DNA from 2 places in the Solibaculum intestinale genome. Region 1 is predicted to be linked to the other one. Evidence: predicted binding sites of a transcription regulator. Region 1 holds the regulator's gene; the other holds the start of a gene.
What was found. Region 1 encodes HrcA, which represses chaperone genes, less so after heat shock. Its sites were predicted from a motif close to TGTTAGCACTCNNNNNNNNNGAGTGCTAACA; they were not measured.
Positions count from the first base shown of each region.

Region 2: the regulator HrcA is predicted to act here: its motif matches at 3,412-3,442, upstream of WMO26_RS01915 (co-chaperone GroES).

Region 1 covers NZ_JBBMFD010000014.1:51,507-56,490, forward strand. The annotation lists gene dnaK (molecular chaperone DnaK) at 1-1,834, opposite strand, end outside; gene grpE (nucleotide exchange factor GrpE) at 1,898-2,458, opposite strand; gene hrcA (heat-inducible transcriptional repressor HrcA) at 2,474-3,535, opposite strand; gene WMO26_RS08860 (glycosyltransferase family 39 protein) at 3,704-4,984, opposite strand, start outside.
Region 2 covers NZ_JBBMFD010000001.1:404,386-409,369, forward strand. The annotation lists gene WMO26_RS01900 (segregation and condensation protein A) at 1-275, opposite strand, end outside; gene WMO26_RS01905 (site-2 protease family protein) at 280-984, opposite strand; gene groL (chaperonin GroEL) at 1,419-3,047, opposite strand; gene WMO26_RS01915 (co-chaperone GroES) at 3,096-3,380, opposite strand; gene WMO26_RS01920 (THUMP domain-containing class I SAM-dependent RNA methyltransferase) at 3,608-4,726, opposite strand.

The sequences.
Region 1 (4,984 bases):
TGTCGTCATCCACGTCGTGGAACTCTGCGTCGTAAACGTTGCCGTTTTCATCGGTCTTGGGGCCGTCGTTGGGCGTGCCGGCACCGGAGGAAGCTTGCTGCTGAGCGGCGTTATAGATTTTCTCGCCCACCTTCATCAGCGACTGCTGCAACTTCTCCTGGGCGGCCTTGATCATCTCCACGTCGGTTCCCTTGAGCGCTTCCTTGAGGGCGTCAATGTCCTTCTGGACCGCGTCTTTTTCCGCCGCATCAATCTTGTCGCCTGCTTCGGTGAGGGTCTTCTCCGCCTGGTACACCATCTGGTCGGCGGCGTTCTTCGTGTCTACCTCTTCGCGGCGCTTCTTGTCTTCCGCTGCGAACTGCTCGGCGTCCTTGACCGCTTTTTCAATGTCGTCCTTGCTCATGTTGGTATTGGAGGTGATGGTGATGTGCTGTTCCTTGCCGGTGCCCAGGTCCTTGGCGGACACATGGACGATGCCGTTTGCGTCGATGTCGAAGGTGACCTCGATCTGCGGCACGCCGCGGGGCGCGGCCGGGATGCCGTCGAGACGGAACATGCCCAGGGTCTTATTGTCACGGGCGAACTCGCGCTCGCCCTGCAGAACATGGACTTCCACGGAAGTCTGCCCGTCGGCAGCGGTGGAGAACACCTGGCTCTTCTTGGTGGGGATGGTGGTGTTGCGGTCGATGACCTTGGTCATGACGCCGCCCATGGTCTCGATGCCCAGGGACAAAGGCGTAACGTCCAGAAGCAGCAGGCCCTTAACCTCGCCGCCCAAAACGCCTGCCTGGAGCGCCGCACCGATGGCCACGCATTCGTCGGGGTTGATGCCCTTGAAGGGCTCTTTGCCGGTGAACTTCTTGATGGCTTCCTGCACCGCGGGAATGCGGCTCGAGCCGCCCACCAGAAGGATCTTATCCAGCTCGTTTACGGAAAGGCCGGAGTCCTTGAGGGCCTGGCGAACCGGGCCCATGGTGTTTTCCACCAGATCCGCGGTCAGCTCGTTGAACTTGGCACGGGTAAGCGTCATGTCCAGATGCTTCGGGCCGGTGGCGTCGGCGGTGATGAAGGGGAGGTTGATCTGGCTGGTGGTCACGCCGGACAGCTCGATCTTTGCTTTTTCCGCCGCTTCCTTTAATCGCTGCATGGCCATCTTGTCATTCGACAGGTCCACGCCGGTTTCCGCCTTAAAGTTCTGTACCATCCAGTTGATGACCCGCTGGTCGAAGTCGTCGCCGCCCAGGCGGTTGTTGCCGGCAGTGGCCAGGACCTCCTGCACGCCGTCGCCCATCTCGATGATAGACACGTCGAAGGTGCCGCCGCCCAGGTCGTAGACCATAACCTTTTGATCGGTTTCCTTATCAATGCCGTAGGCGAGCGCCGCGGCAGTGGGTTCGTTAATAATGCGCTTGACCTCCAGGCCCGCGATGGTACCCGCGTCCTTGGTGGCCTGGCGCTGGGCGTCGGAGAAGTAAGCCGGAACCGTGATGACCGCCTCGGATACCTTCTCGCCCAGGTACGCTTCCGCGTCCGCCTTGAGCTTTTGCAGGATCATGGCGGAGATTTCCTGGGGCGTATAGGCCTTGCCGTCGATGGTGACCTTGCGGTTGGTGCCCATGTCCCTCTTAATGGAAGCGATGGTGCGGTCAGGGTTGGTGATGGCCTGGCGCTTTGCCACCTGGCCCACCATGCGTTCGCCGTTCTTAGAAAGCGCCACCACCGACGGGGTGGTACGCGCGCCTTCCGCGTTGGTAATGACGACCGGTTCGCCGCCCTCGATGACGGCTACACAGCTGTTCGTCGTACCCAAATCTATGCCGATTACCTTTGCCATACTGAAATTCCTCCTAAACGGTTTGATTTTCTATCTGTGAATCTATGAAAAACGCTGCGAACGTTAATTGGCTACCTTGACCATGCTGTAACGGATGACCCGGTCGCCGGTTTTATAGCCCTTCTGGAAGCACTCGACGATTTCGCCGTCTCCCGCTTCCTCGTCCTCCACATGCATCACCGCATGATGCAAGGACGGGTCGAGCGTTTCGCCCACCGTGGGGATTTCCTCCACCTTGAGCTTTGCAAGGGCATCGAGAAACTGCTTGTGGATCATTTCCACACCCTTCTTAATGTCCTGCGCGTCCCCCTGGGCGGTCAGCGCCCGCTCCAGATTGTCAAGCGCCGGGAGAAACTCCGCAACCGTCGACGCCTTCGCGTCGTTCCAAGTAGCGTCCTTTTCCTTGGCGGTGCGTTTGCGGTAGTTGTCGTACTCCGCCGCCGTGCGCAGCAGCAGCTCCTTTTGCTCTTTGAGCTCCTTTTGCAGCTGCTCCACCTGCGCCTGCAACGGATTTTCCGCCTCAGGCTCCTTCGCCGTGTCCTGCTCCTGATTTTCCGCCGCTTTGTTTTGAACCGTCTCGTTTTCCGCGGCCTTCGTTTCCGCCTTTGCGTCTTTCTTTTTCAATGTGCGTCCCACCTTCTATGTTTGTTGTGAATCCGCTTGTGACCCGCCTCCTTCGTCCAGGTCCTCCGATAGGAGGTTGCCTAAACGCAGGGCGAAATATTCAAGGCTTGGGATGATTTTTGAATAATTCATCCGGCTCGGTCCGATGACGCCGATGGTGCCGCCCTCCCGGCTGCCCAGCCGGTACCGGGCGATGACCACGCTCGAACCCGACAGCTCCGGGGTGGGGCTTTCGCTTCCCAGCACCACGTTCACGCCTCCGTGGTATTGATGGAGCAACTCGGCAAGCTCCTTGCGCTTGGCTAAAAACTCCATAAGCCGCCGTACGTGCTCCCCGTCAAACTCCGGATGGATCAGCAGGTTCGCCTGGCCTTCCAGCCGTACCTGCGCCTGTGCCGCCTCGCTCGCCGTCTCGTACAGGCCGATGAGCAGCGGGGTCATGGTGAAGGCGTGTTCCCCTAAAGACGCGGCCAGCGTCTGGACAAAGGGAAGACAGATGTCCGACAGGGGCACGCCGCAGACATGTTCGGCCGTCACCCGGCGAAACCGTTCGCACAGCTCCGGGGTAATGTCCGTGTCGGTCTTAAACAGCTTCGATTTCATCATGCCCGCCGACGTGACCAGTAAAAGGATGGCTAGCCGCCGTCCCGCCGCGATCAGCTCGCATTTGAGAATGACCGCCGTCTCGCTTTCCGGGGTGGTGGACAATGCCGCAAACCGGGTCAGCTGCGCCAATGCCAGCGACGCGTTTTCCAAAAGCCGTTCCGGGTCGTCGGCGTGTTCCTCCAGCATTGTATCAATAAACCGGCGCTCTTCCTTTGTTACCGGGGCATGGGACATAAGCTTGTCAATATACAGCCGGTATCCTTTCGGGGACGGAATCCGCCCAGCCGAGGTGTGCGGCTGCTCCAAGAGGCCAAGCTCGGAAAGCTCAGCCATGTCGTTGCGGATGGTAGCAGAGGAAACCGCTCGGTCGAGGGCCTCCTGCAACGCTTTGGAACCAACTGGTTCGCCCGTGTTGATGTAAGCCTCGATGAGAGCGGACAGCACCTTTAATTTGCGCTCACCAAGCTCCATGGTTACAAACCTCCAGACTGTTTTAGCACTCAATAACTTAGAGTGCTAATCTGAGTATTAATTTACCATTCCCGTTCTTCTTTGTCAAGAGGCCATTTGTAAATACTTTATGTACAAACGAAAAAAGGCGGCCACCCCGGTATGGGGCGGCCGCCTTTGGCATGTTCTTTAAACAAGGGCATAGAAGAGGGCGCTGCCGAAGGAGAAAAGCCCCACCAGAAAAACGCATGCATACTGGGGCCAGCGGATGGGTCGTTTCGCCCGCTCGGTTATCATTTGCCCGGCCAGCGCCAGGAAGAACCCGCCGCATAAAATGGCCGACGCCATATACCGCACGTCCATGGTACAGGCGTGAGGCATTTGAAAGCAGAAGTTTAAGTAAGAGGCTGCTTGCAGCAGCACGTTCCCGGCAAGCAGGGCCAGCGGGAGCCGAGGGCCCCGACCGAACCCTTTGACAAGGCAATAGACAAACGCCGCTGCAATCAGCAAAAGCATCGCCAGGTTTGCATAGACGAGAACCCAGGCGAAGGGGGCGAGGGCCTGGTAGCTGGCCTCGCCGAAGAGGGAGTTCTTGACCACGTACATGGGGATGTTGTAATCGTCCGCCACCGACACGTAGGGAGAGCCGGTGAACTGGTCAAAAGGCAGGGAAAAGAGCCGCTGGAAAACGGAATAGTTGCCCACATACTGAAAGCTGTCCTCCGGCAGCATGGGTACGTAGCCGAAGGGCTGGCCGAAGCGCAGAAAATTGCGCACCGAGTACCATAGCCCCAGCGGCGCGCATACCGCCCCAAAGGCCGCGAACTGGCCCACCAAGCGTCCCTTTTTCCTCGATTTGAGAAACCCATACAGCAGCACGGGCGCCACCAAAATCGCCACAATGCCGCAGGAGAGCTTGGTCATCATGCCAAGCCCGATGCACAGCGCCAGCAGCAGGATGTTGCCGAAGGTCTGCCGATAGTACCACCGGATGGTAAACAAAACGGTAAGCAGGAAGAACAGGAGCATTAGAATGTCGTTGTTGATGCCGCTGCTCATGTAGAGCATGGTGGGGTGGAAGGCGGCGAAGAGAAGGGCGCACAGCTGAAAAACCGGGGAAAGACGGAAATAGGCGAGAATCTTTTGAAGCACCACTAAAATCGCCATGGAGTAGAAGACGGTCAGAAGCTGGATGTTTTCCACGCACCGTTCCACCGAGAAACCCAAAAGCAGCCCCGCCTTGACCCACAGGGCTGAGATTATATGATGAAGGGGCGGCTGGTAGAACTGCCAGTCGTCGCTCTGAGGAAGGGTTCCCTCTTCCCAGAGAAGCTGCATGTATCCCAAGTGCCCCTGACCGCCCAAGCCCTCCACGTCGTGCTGGCGGATGGTATAAGGCGTAGCGGCCATGTAAAGAATACGGAGGAACAAGGCCCCCGCCAGCATGAGAAACACCGCCTGCTGCAAGGT
Region 2 (4,984 bases), on a different contig from region 1:
AGCTGCCCGGTCAGCTCCTTCTTGAGCTGCTCGCTTTCCTCGTGCCTGGGCAGCAGGGATACCGTTTTCATATGCACGAGCCGCGCCGCCATTTCCAGAAACTCGCTGGCCACGTCCATATCCGCTTCCTGCATGGCGGTAATGTGCGCTAAGTACTGCTCTAATAAGTCTGATACGGCGATGTCCTGAATATTCAGTTTGTTCTTCGAAATTAAGTGCAAAAGCAGGTCCAGCGGCCCTTCAAAGACCGGCAGCTTATACGATATCTTATCCATGGGCCTACAGCGCACTCATTCCGAGCAAACGGAAGGGCAGGTCGGCCACCCACAAAAGCCCATCAAAAACATGGGTCTGCACAAAGCTCAATATCCCATCAAATACCGGGGTGAACAAAACCAGGACAATAAAGACGATGGAGATAATTTGCTGGTAGCGGTAAAACCATTCCTCCACCCGGTCTGGAAGGAAAAAGCACAAAATCCGCGAGCCGTCCAGCGGCGGGATGGGAAGGAAATTAAAGACCGCCAAGCCGATGTTGATCACGGACAGCAGATACAAAAAGGTATAAATTACCGTATAAAGAGTCCCGTAATAATAATCTAGGTTCATCCTGGCAATCTCAAAATTAATCCGTAGCAGCAGCACCGCGATGAACGCCACAATCAAGTTGGAAACCGGGCCGGCCAGGGCGGTCAGCGCCATGCCGGCCTTGCGGTTTTTGAAGTTATAGGGATTGACGGGCACCGGCTTTGCCCAGCCGAACCCCACCAAAAACAGGCTCAAAGCACCAATGGGATCCAGATGGCGCATGGGATTCAAGGTCATGCGGCCGTTATACTTTCCCGTGTCGTCCCCCAGCTTGTGAGCGACGAAGGCGTGGGCGCACTCGTGAATGGGCAGAATGGCGACCACCACAAAAGCGGTGGTCAGCAGCGTCAAAACGATCTGTGTCATGTCGCCGCCCTGCAAGAGGTGAAACAGCACAAGCATCACTCCCGGTGTAAAGATAGAAAAATCGAAACTTTCTTCGACGAAACGCAGTAGATTAAGAAACAATTATAGCACAATCCAGCAATTCCCGCAATTGTTTTGGGACGATATCCGCCTTCGGCCAGAAAAAGACGGAAGCCTGCCTGTTCCAGCGCAGGAATCTTCTTTTCTCCGGCGCCGGTACACTTAGATGCGCATTCTTCCCACAGCCCGTGCCCGGCCCGGGAAAAGGAATCTGGCATGGCTTTCTAAACAGCCGGAGGTGTGAAAGCGGATCGTGGTCATCCGTTTTTCCGCTCCCACGCTAGGCGCCAAAACCGCTTTTGCTCAGAGAAATGCCGCGGAGCGTTTCACACCAGACATCGGTTCACGAAAAAAGCGCGCGCTCAAGAGAGCGCGCGCTTTTGGAACACACATGCAAACCGGAATTAATACATGCCGCCCATACCGGGGTTGGGAGCGGCCGGAACCGGGTTTTCTTCCTTCTTGTCGGCAACCAGGGACTCGGTGGTGAGCACCATAGCCGCGACGGAAGCCGCGTTCTCCATCGCGGAACGGGTGACCTTGGTCGGGTCGACGATGCCGGCGGAAATCATATCGGAATATTCTTCCTTGAGGGCGTCGTAGCCGTAGTTCACCTTGCCGCTGGAGACGATCTTATCCACAATGACCGAGCCTTCCACGCCCGCATTGGCCGCAATCTGGCGCATGGGGGCTTCCAGGGACTTCAGGACGATCTTCGCGCCCGTCTTCTCGTCGCCGTCGAGCTCGTCGACAACCTTGCTCACCGCCGGAATGGCGTTGAGCAGGGCCACGCCGCCGCCGGCTACAATGCCTTCCTCTACCGCAGCCTTGGTGGCGGAAAGGGCATCCTCAATACGCAGCTTCTTTTCCTTCATTTCGATCTCGGTAGCAGCGCCGACCTTGATGACGGCTACGCCGCCGGCCAGCTTCGCCAGACGCTCCTGGAGCTTCTCGCGGTCGAAGTCCGAAGTGGAGACCTCGATCTGGGAACGGATCTGGCCCACCCGCGCCTTGATCTCTTCGGAATTGCCGGCGCCGTCGACGATGATGGTGTTCTCCTTCTGCACCTTGACCTGACGGGCGCGGCCCAGCTGAGCCATGTCGGCGTCCTTGAGCTCCAGGCCCAGATCGGAGGAAATCACGGTGCCGCCGGTGAGGATGGCGATATCCTGGAGCATCTCCTTGCGGCGGTCGCCAAAGCCGGGAGCCTTGACGGCGACGCAGGTGAAAGTGCCGCGCAGCTTGTTGACAAGCAGCGTGGCCAGCGCTTCGCCTTCCACGTCCTCGGCGATGATGACCAGCTTCTTGCCCGACTGCACGATTTTCTCCAGCAGCGGCAGGATATCCTGGATGTTGGAAATCTTCTTATCGGTGATCAGGATGTAAGCGTCGTCGATGATCGCTTCCATCTTGTCGGTATCGGTGCACATATAGGGAGAGATGTAGCCGCGGTCAAACTGCATGCCCTCGACCACCTCGGAATAGGTCTCGGCAGTCTTGGACTCTTCCACGGTGATGACGCCGTCGGCGGAAACCTTCTCCATCGCTTCCGCAATCAGCTTGCCAATGAACTCGTCGCCAGCGGAAATGGTGGCGACGCGGGCAATGTCCTCACTGCCGGAAACCTTCTTGGAGTTGGACACAACCGCGTCAATGGCCGCCTTGGAGGCCTTCTGGATGCCGCGGCGCACGATCATGGGGTTGGCGCCGGCCGCAACGTTCTTCATACCCTCGCCGATCAGAGACTGGGCCAGAAGGGTGGCGGTGGTGGTGCCGTCGCCGGCCACGTCGTTTGTTTTGGTGGCGACTTCCTTGACCAGCTGCGCGCCCATGTTTTCAAAGGCGTCGTCAAGCTCAATTTCCTTGGCGATGGTCACGCCGTCGTTGGTGATGAGGGGGGCGCCGAACTTCTTGTCGAGCACCACGTTTCTGCCGCGGGGGCCCAGGGTGATCTTCACCGTGTCCGCCAGCTTATCGATACCGGCCTGCAACGCCTTGCGGGCGTCTACGCCGTAGAGAATTTCCTTTGCCATAATCAAATTACCTCCCGTATTTCATATCATAGAACCGAAAAAGCGATCTTATTCCACAACCGCCAGGATGTCGGACTGACGCACGATGATGACTTCCTCGCCGTCCACCTTGACCTCGGTGCCGGAATACTTGCTGGTGATGACCTTATCGCCGACCTTTACCGTCATCTGCACTTCCTTGCCGTCTACCAAACCGCCCGGACCAACGGCCAGCACAGTGGCAACCTGGGGCTTTTCCTTGGCGGAGCCGGCCAGCACGATGCCGCTCTTGGTGGTTTCCTCGGCTTCCTCCATCTTGATGACCACTCTGTCGGAAAGAGGCTTGATTGTCATTTCTATTCCTCCCTGATAAATTAATAACTCAGTTTAGCACTCTCTATCTTTGAGTGCTAAAACTATTGTAATCATATCGCTTGGAAAAATCAAGTACTATTTTTAGAAAATTTAGCACTTCACAAATTGTTTACAAACGTCCAGGCGAATCCCACAAAAAGGAAATGCCTTCCCTGCACAGTATGGCGCATTTATGCGCCGCCCATACAGCGGAAGGCATTTTTCGCTTATTTGAAATACATGTAGAGCTGGCACTTGATCATGCCGTTGTAGAGCTTGCGGCGTTTATCCGCCTTGCGGCCGAAAAGAGCCTCAAAATCCTCGTGAGGGCTGATGATATAATAACCAAACTTTTCCTTGCGGGCAAACACCTTCCCCATCTCCCGATAGAGGGTTTCCGCTTCCTTTACGTCCAGCAGCCGTTCCCCGTAGGGCGGGTTGCAGAGAATAGTGGCCTTTTCTCCGTCGTCCGAAAAGTCCCGGATGTCCCGTTTCTCCACCCGGATGCGGGAATCTACCCCGGCACGCTTGGCGTTGAGGCGGGTCAGCTCCAGGGCATGCTCGTCGATATCGTAGCCCACGGCTTCGAACTCGTTGTCCCGTATGATGCGGCTCATGGCATACTGCCGCTCCTCCTGCCAGACCTTTTGGGGAATGGCGCTCCATTTCTCCGCCGCAAAGGTCCGGTTAAGCCCCGGGGCGATGCGCATGGCGATGAGGGCGGATTCGATAAGCAGCGTCCCCGAACCGCAGAAGGGATCAATAACCCGGCTGTACCCCCGTACCCGGGCTAAGTCCGCCATCGCCGCAGCCAGGGTTTCCTTAATGGGCGCTTCGTTCGCCCGAGGGCGGTAGCCCCGCTTGTGGAGCCCTTCCCCCGAGGTATCCAGCAGGACCGAAGCCCTGTCCTTTAAAATGGAAAACTGGATTTGATGCACAGGCCCCGTCTCTTCGAACCAAGGCAGCCTATAAGCCGATTTGAGCCGTTCCACCGCCGCCTTCTTAACGATGGCCTGGCAGTCGGGTACGCTATGAAGCTTGGAGTTTAAGGACCAGCCTTTCACCGGGAAGGCGTCCTGCTTTCCAATCCACCGCTCCCAGGGCAGCGCCTTCACTCCTTCAAACAGCTCCTCAAAGGTGCGCGCCGGGAACTCGCCCAGCTGAACCTGAATGCGTTCGGCAAACCGGGAGGAAAGGTTTGCCCGGGCGAGCATGGCTTCGTCGCCGGAAAAGAGTACCTTGCCGGTATCCGGCGTTACCTCCGATGCGCCCATACGGCGCAGCTCGTCGGCCAAAACGCCCTCGATACCGAAAAGGCACGGGGCGGACATGCGAATGGAATCCATAGTGATCTCCTTTGTCTTAACACAGTGATTGTGCTCATTATACCGCAGATGTGGGCCGAAGGCAAAGAAAATTGTAAGAGCGCCTGCTTTGCCGATGTGCCGGCAAAGTAGGCCGCTCCCAATAGAAGCACAGGCCACTTCGTTTTGGCCATGCTCCTGCCGCTTTCCACCGGCGCCGCGAGTGCTGTACCTTTGAAAAGCCTTCCCGTGCCAGGCCCCAACCCCATGCGTAACGCTCAGTCTTTTCTTCCCCCAAAC